Regions from separate parts of the Nocardiopsis mangrovi genome, predicted to be linked through region 1. Evidence: riboswitches for the same ligand, from Rfam matches in the RefSeq annotation. Region 1 holds a riboswitch; each other region holds the start of a gene.
What was found. A riboswitch is a leader RNA that binds a small molecule or an ion and turns the genes downstream of it on or off. The one in region 1 is predicted to bind S-adenosylmethionine.
Positions count from the first base shown of each region.

Region 2: linked by a shared signal. The riboswitch ahead of ACFO4E_RS17180 (peroxidase-related enzyme) and the one ahead of ACFO4E_RS06440 (aminotransferase class V-fold PLP-dependent enzyme) in region 1 are both predicted to bind S-adenosylmethionine.
Region 3: linked by a shared signal. The riboswitch ahead of ACFO4E_RS19795 (ABC transporter substrate-binding protein) and the one ahead of ACFO4E_RS06440 (aminotransferase class V-fold PLP-dependent enzyme) in region 1 are both predicted to bind S-adenosylmethionine.

Region 1 covers NZ_JBHSFQ010000004.1:153,115-155,364, reverse strand. The annotation lists gene ACFO4E_RS06450 (CaiB/BaiF CoA transferase family protein) at 1-58, opposite strand, end outside; gene ACFO4E_RS06445 (DUF3870 domain-containing protein) at 110-484, opposite strand; SAM riboswitch class IV at 760-885, shown strand; gene ACFO4E_RS06440 (aminotransferase class V-fold PLP-dependent enzyme) at 957-2,250, shown strand, end outside.
Region 2 covers NZ_JBHSFQ010000016.1:128,613-130,862, reverse strand. The annotation lists gene ACFO4E_RS17190 (MarR family winged helix-turn-helix transcriptional regulator) at 7-561, shown strand; gene ACFO4E_RS17185 (macro domain-containing protein) at 601-1,083, opposite strand; SAM riboswitch class IV at 1,236-1,343, shown strand; gene ACFO4E_RS17180 (peroxidase-related enzyme) at 1,434-2,250, shown strand, end outside.
Region 3 covers NZ_JBHSFQ010000021.1:2,242-4,491, forward strand. The annotation lists gene ACFO4E_RS19785 (hypothetical protein) at 1-3, shown strand, start outside; gene ACFO4E_RS19790 (GAF and ANTAR domain-containing protein) at 114-896, opposite strand; SAM riboswitch class IV at 1,215-1,335, shown strand; gene ACFO4E_RS19795 (ABC transporter substrate-binding protein) at 1,427-2,250, shown strand, end outside.

The DNA.
Region 1 (2,250 bases):
GCGTGCCGGACGGGGGCACCGCGCCGCCGCCCGCCGCGTCGTCGTTCGTCGTCTCCACCTGTGCGCTCCTCGTCTCCGCTGGGGGTCGGTTGTGAGCCGGTGTGGCGCGTCAGGGCCGGTCCGCGGGTGCGGCGGCCCCTTCGCGCAGCTGGTGGTAGGTCTCCAGGCAGCGGCGGAGCGCGGTGGTGAGGGCGGCGCCCGACTGCCCGGCGTAGCGGGTCTGCACGCGCTCGACGATCTCGGCGAGGTCGGAGGTCACCGAGAGCCCCTCGACCAGGGCGCGGAAGAAGTCCTTGGCGAGGTCGGTGAGCAGCGTGGTGTCGGCGGCGACGATGCGGCCGTCGGACAGCTTCACCGCGAGGACCACGCCCAGGCGCTCGTACTGCGCGTGGCTGGCCACGCCGTCGGGAAGCCGGGCGTAGCCGGAGACGAGGACCACATCGGGGTCCTGCAAGAGCTCGGATGTGCGATCGGGACGGCGCACGGGTCCCCCTCCATTGGGCAGCGTGAAACTCCGGTGTGCTGGAGTCTCGCGCCTGGCAGGGCGGCCGGGAAGAGCCGGGCGTCCTCAGCGGGAGGGCAGACGAGGCCAGTATCACCGATGGGCTCCGCCCATTGTCAATTCCCCCCGCCGATCCGCCCCGCGGCGCCTCCCGCTCGGCCTGCGGGGCGCCTCCAGGGCCCACAGGCACGCTCGATCGGGGGTCCCGGGTGCCCGGGTTGCGTGGGTTCCGGGCGGGTGCGATATAGTCCACCGCAGGTCATGAGCGCCAGCGTCAAGCCCCGGCTTGCTGGCCGGCAACCCTCCTTCCGCGGTGGGGTGCCCCGGGTGAGGACCAGGTCGAGACACGACCGCTTCGTAACCGTGTCAGGCAAGCGCGGACCCCGTCCGGTCCGGAGCCGCAGTGCTGCTGTGCGCTCCTCCCGGGGTCCCTGAGGGCCCTGGAGGTGCCACCATGACTGCCGTCGCCGAAAACCCGACCATCGATCCCCTCCCCACCGCCGGCCTCGCCGTAGTCGGGGCCGGCGTGCGTATCCCGCTGGTAACCGGCGAAGAGGTCGACTACGCCAACTTCGACTACGCCGCCAGCGCCCCGTGTCTGACCGCTGTGCGCGACGTGCTCGGCGACGCCCTGCCCTACTACGCCAGCGTGCACCGGGGCGCCGGGTTCCACTCCCAGGTCAGCACGGCGGCCTACGAGCGCGCTCGGCGCACGGTGGCGGCCTTCCTCGGCGCCCGGGACAACGACGCGGTGGTGTTCGTCCGCGGCACCACCGACGCCCTCAACCTGCTGGCCCGCTCCATCCCCGACCAGTGCACCGTCGTGGTGTTCGCCGGCGAGCACCACGCGAGCCTGCTGCCTTGGCAGCACCGCGGCAGCAGGGCCGGGCGCGTCGTGCGGCTGCCGCTGCCCGAGAGCCCGGCCGCGGCCGTCGAGGCGGCACGGGAGGCACTGCGGTCGGCGCCGGAGGGGCCGCGCCTGCTGTGCGTCACCGCGGCCTCCAACGTGACCGGCGAGATCTGGCCGGTCGAGGAGCTGACCGCCGTCGCCCACGCCGCAGGCGCGCGCATCGCGGTCGACGCCGCCCAGCTCGTCCCCCACCGGCGGTTCAGCCTGGAGGACACCGGCGCCGACTACGTCGCCTTCTCCGGGCACAAGCTCTATGCCCCCTTCGGCGCCGGGGTGCTGGCCGGGCGCACCGACTGGCTCCAGGCCGCCACCCCCTACCTCGCCGGCGGCGGCGCGACCGGCAACGTCACCGAGGACGACGTCCGCTGGAACGACCTGCCGGCCCGGCACGAGGCCGGCAGCCCCAACGTGCTGGGGGCGGTCGCCCTGGCCGCGGCCTGCGACGCGCTGACCGCGGCCGGGCAGGAGGCCCTGCACGCCCGCGAGCAGGCGCTCCTGGACCGGCTGCGGGCCGGGCTGGCCGCCGTTCCGGCGGTGCGCGATCTGAGCCTGTGGGACGCCGGCCACCCGCGCGTGGGCATCGTGTCCTTCGTCGTCGACGGGCTGCCCAGCGACCTCCTCGCGGCGGCGCTGTCGGCGGAGTACGGCATCGGGGTACGCGACGGCCTGTTCTGCGCGCACCTGCTCACGCGCTGCCTGCTGCCCGAGGGACACGCCCAGGCGGTGCGGGCGAGCCTGGGGCTGGGGACCACCGAGGAGCACGTCGACCGGCTGATCGGGGCCGTCGCCGAGCTGGCCGCGCGCGGGCCCCGCTGGGAGTACGAGGACGACGACGGGC
Region 2 (2,250 bases), on a different contig from region 1:
CCCTCCATGCCGAACGACCACCACCTGGACCCCGACGACCCCATCGACGCCGTCTCACTGGCGTGGCTGCGCGAACGCCCGGGGACACCCGTGACGAGCATCGGGATCGCCACGCGGATCCGGCACGCCGCCAAGCTGCTGGGCGAGGAGCGAAGACGCGTCCTCGCCGCAGCGGGGGCCGACCCCGCCACCCTCGACCTGCTCGGCGCCCTGCGGCGCAGCGGCCCCCCGTACCGGCTGACCACCCGCGACCTCGCCGAGCGCACCCTGGTGACCCCCGGGGCGATCTCCCAGCGCATCGCGCGCGCCGAGCGCGACGGCCTGGTCGAGCGCAGCCCCCGGGGCGACGGCTCCCGCGCGGTCGACGTCGCCCTCACCCCCGCCGGGCACGACACGGTCGAGCGCCTGGTGGACCGGGTCCTCGGCCGCGAATCCGAACTCGTCGCCGGGCTCCCCCCCGGCGACCGCGCCGCACTCGACGGCCTCCTGCGCACACTCCTGCGCGACCTGAACGCACAGCTGGACACGGAGAGCCCCAGCCGGGTGGCGACCGGCGGCTGAGCGCCGCCGGAGCCCGCTCCGGCCGGCTCCGCGCGGGTGTCAGCGGACGTCGTAGACGGTGGTGGCGACGCCTCCGGCGATGAGGGTGCGGTCGATGAGCGGCTGGATCCGGTCCCACGTCCCCCCGGCGAGCCCGCAGCCGATGCGCGGCATGTGGACCGAGGCGCCCAGCTCCACGGCGTGGCCGGTGAGCGCGGCGAGGCAGGTCTCGACCGCTTCGTAGCGGATGGGCGGGCCTTTGCCGCCGGCCTTGATGCCGTGCTGCCCCACCATGTTGGCCACCCAGGCGTCGGGGCGCACCCGCACCAGCTGGACGGCGCCGAGGCCGAAGTCGTTGGCGGCGCGCTCCCGGTGCCAGCGCCGGTACTCGCGCTCGGGTTCGGGCCACCTGCGGGAGACGGCGAGGACGAAGCCCTTGCCCCAGCCGCCGAGGTCGTTGCAGATGTGGGCGATGACCTTGGGGCCCTTGGCCTGGGGCGCGGTCGCGTCGCCTCGGACGACGCGGAAGAGGGCGGCTGCCATGCCGGCAGCCTATCGCCGGGGGTGGGCCGGGACCGGAATCACCGGGAACGGGCCCGGAACCGGCCGATGACCGCAATTCCTACCAAACTTGTCGTATTTATCACCTTCTACCCCCTTGTCCGCGTTTGACGAGATCGTTTACCTTCTTCGCAGGTCAAGAGTGCCAGCGCGAAGATCCGGCTTGCTGGCCGGCAACCTCCTGCACGGCGGGGTGCCTCCGGAGTTACGACCCGGCTGCGGGAACGCGGCATGCGTGCACGATCGGGGCACCCCGGACCGTCCGGTCCGCCGCCCCGCCCGGCTCCTGCCCGCCGTCCCGCCGCCACCGGCACGACGAGAAAGCGGAGACAGTGAGCAGCGCGCACAGCACCGATGCCGCGGCGGACGCCGCCCCCGACACCGTGGGCGGCCTGGCCCGCCTCGGCGCCGCCGTCGAGGCGGCCCGCCACGCCAAGCCCGGCTTCCCCCGCGAGGCACAGGCCGCCTACGACGCGCTGTTCACCGTCCCGGGCCCGGTCGCGGCGCCGGTGCGCAGGGGCCTCGCCGCCCTCGCCGCCCGCCGGCACGGCGCCGCCGACGTGGCCGCCCACCACGCCGGCGCGGGCGCCGACCCCGCTCTCTTCGCCGACGAAGCACCGGACGACCCCGCGCTGCGCGCCGCGGTCGAGCACGTCGACCTGCTGACCACCTCCCCCGCCCTCGTGCGGCGTGCGGACACCGACCGGCTCGCGGCGGCCGGCTGGACCCCCGACGAGACCGTCGTGATCGCGCAGACCGCGGCGTTCACCGCGTTCCTGGTCCGGCTGGTGCACGGCCTGCGCCTGATCGACGGCACCGCCGAACCCGCCACCGCCCCGCTGGAGCGCGCGACGCCGGCGCGCGGCCGGACCAAGAGCACCGCGACCACGTCCGCCAACGGCGGCGCGCGCCCGGTCGCCTACACCCAGGAGCTGCTGTCGTGGACCCCGTGGGTCCCGCCCGTTGCATCCGATGACCTCACCGACGAGCAGAGGGAGGCGTTCGCGGGCAAGACCAACGACGCCTACTTCCGGCTGCTGTCGCGCGCCCCCGGGCTGCTGCGGGCGCGCACGGCGGTCGACCACGCCGTCTTCTACACCCGCGACGGCCTCCCGCGCGCCGAGCGCGAACTCGCCGCCGCCGCGGCCA
Region 3 (2,250 bases), on a different contig from region 1:
TAGGCCGGCACCCGCGTCCCCTCCCGCCGGCAGGGCGGGCGGGGGCGGCGGGCGCGGAGGGGTCCCGGCCGTTCCCTCGGCCGGGACCCCTCCGCGCTGCGGGGCCGGGTCGTTCAGGCGGGCTCGGCGGAGTCCGCCGGGGCCGGTCCCGCGAGCGGGTCCCCGGTCTCGGCGTCGCCCGGCGGCGCCGGGGCCGGCACGGCGCCGGCGCCGGTCACGCGCAGGGCGACGTCGCGCAGCTTGGTGTTGGTCTGCATGGAGGCCCGCTTGAGGACGTCGAACGCCTCGGCGTCGCTGAGCCGGTGGCGCTCCATCAGGATGCCGACCGCCGCCCCGATGTCGTGCCGGGTCGCCAGGCCCGCGCGGACGGCGGCCTCGCGCTCGGCGGAGGCGATGGCGACGGCGGCGTGCGAGGCGAACACCCACCCCCTCTCCTGGGCGGCGGCGTCAAAGGCGGCGGTCCGCGTGGCGTACATGTTCAGCGAACCCAGCGACCCGTCGTGGGTGAACAGCTCGAACCCCATCATCGAGCCGATCCCCAGGGCCAGCGCCGGCGCCCGGTAGGCGGGCCACCGGTCCTCCCGTGCCATGTCGTCGACGCGGACGGCGCGCTCCCCGCGCGCGGCGGCCAGGCAGGGGCCCTCGTCACAGTCGAACTGGGCCCGGTCGGCGGCACGGGCGAGCTCCCCGGTGGCCGCGGCGGTACACAACGCGCGGCCGGGCCGGTCGGCCATGAGGATCCCGGCCTCCTCGCATCCGTCGAGCGTGTGCACGGCCAGCCGGACGATCGCGTCCAGGACGTCGCGGACGGAGTCCTCGGAGAGCAGGTCGCGCGCCATCTCGGCGAAGACGCGGGGGTGGTCGCGCGCCGGCGTCTCGTTCGCGGGATCGTGCACGGCCTCGGCTCCTCGGCTGCCCTCGCCCGCGGGTGGGGCGAACCTGGCGCCCCGACTACCCACGACCCCGCCCGGTACTCGCGGCCGGGCGGCCGCCTCCGCGGGGCCGTCCTGGCGCGCCGCGATGCGCGCGGGTCGCCCCTGTGACACCCTGCGGTCGAATGATCTCCGCAGTTCGGACCCTGTACCCCGGTGCCGGAGCGGCGCTGCGGGGGACGGGGGAGGCGGGCGGGCGCCGGCCGAACCAGGGCGGAGTGTGCGACAGGGCACCCGACCTCCAAGAGTGGAAATGTCGGGATTCTCTGTTATGTTGATCTTCGTCACGAGTTCCAGCGACAAGCCCCGGCTGGCTGGACGGCAACCCTCCTCCGCGGCGGGGTGCCCCGGGTGAGGACATGGCCGTGGCCGGTGCCGAAGGCATCGGCGGCAAGCGCGGAGCCCCGCCACCGGCAGCGGGCCCCGACCCCCGGCGCAGGGCGCTTGCCGCCGCTGCCCCCGGCCGCCGAGAAGTACAGGCGAAGGGACGCCCGATGCAATCCACGACTCGACGCAGGGTCGCACTCACCTCCGGCGCGGCGACGTCCGCGCTGCTCCTGCTGGCCACGACCGCCTGTGGCGGCGTGGACACCTCCGGCGGCGGCGGGGGCGGCGACGAGATCACCGTCACCGCGTTCGCCGGCGAGTGGGGCAGCCTGTTCGAGGAGTCCTTCGTCGCACCGTTCGAGGAGGAGACCGGCATCACGGTGAACGTGGTCACCGGTGCCGACGCCGACTGGCTCACCCGGCTGCGCGCCGCCAAGGGGGAGAACCCGCCCTTCGACGTCGTGGCGCTCACCTCGGAGACCTTCCACCAGGCGGTCAACAACGACGTTCTCGAACCGCTGGACACCACCCGCCTGGAGCACTGGTCCCAGCTCGACCCCGTTCTGGTGGAGCAGTCCACCGTCGAGGGCTCCGCCTACGGGGCGCCGCTGACCACGGGGTCGCTGGGGCTGCTGTACCGCACGGACGAGATCGACGAGGCCCCGCAGGACTGGACCGACATCTTCAACGAGGAGTACTGCGGCCACATCGCGCTCCCGCCGCTGACCTACAACGCCGGCCTCCAGTTCTTCTCCGCCCTCGTCGCGCAGAACGGCGGCACGCTCTCGGAGCCCGACGCCGTCGACCGCGCCTTCGAGGACCTGGAGAAGCTGAAGGACTGCGTCTCGGCCTACCCGGCCGACGCCGGGACCGTGGCCACCACGATCCAGAACGGCGACGCCTGGATCGTGCCGTTCTGGGACGGGCGCGCCTTCGCGATGGAGGCCGAGGGGCAGCCGATCGGGTTCAGCTACCCGACCTCCGGCGCGGT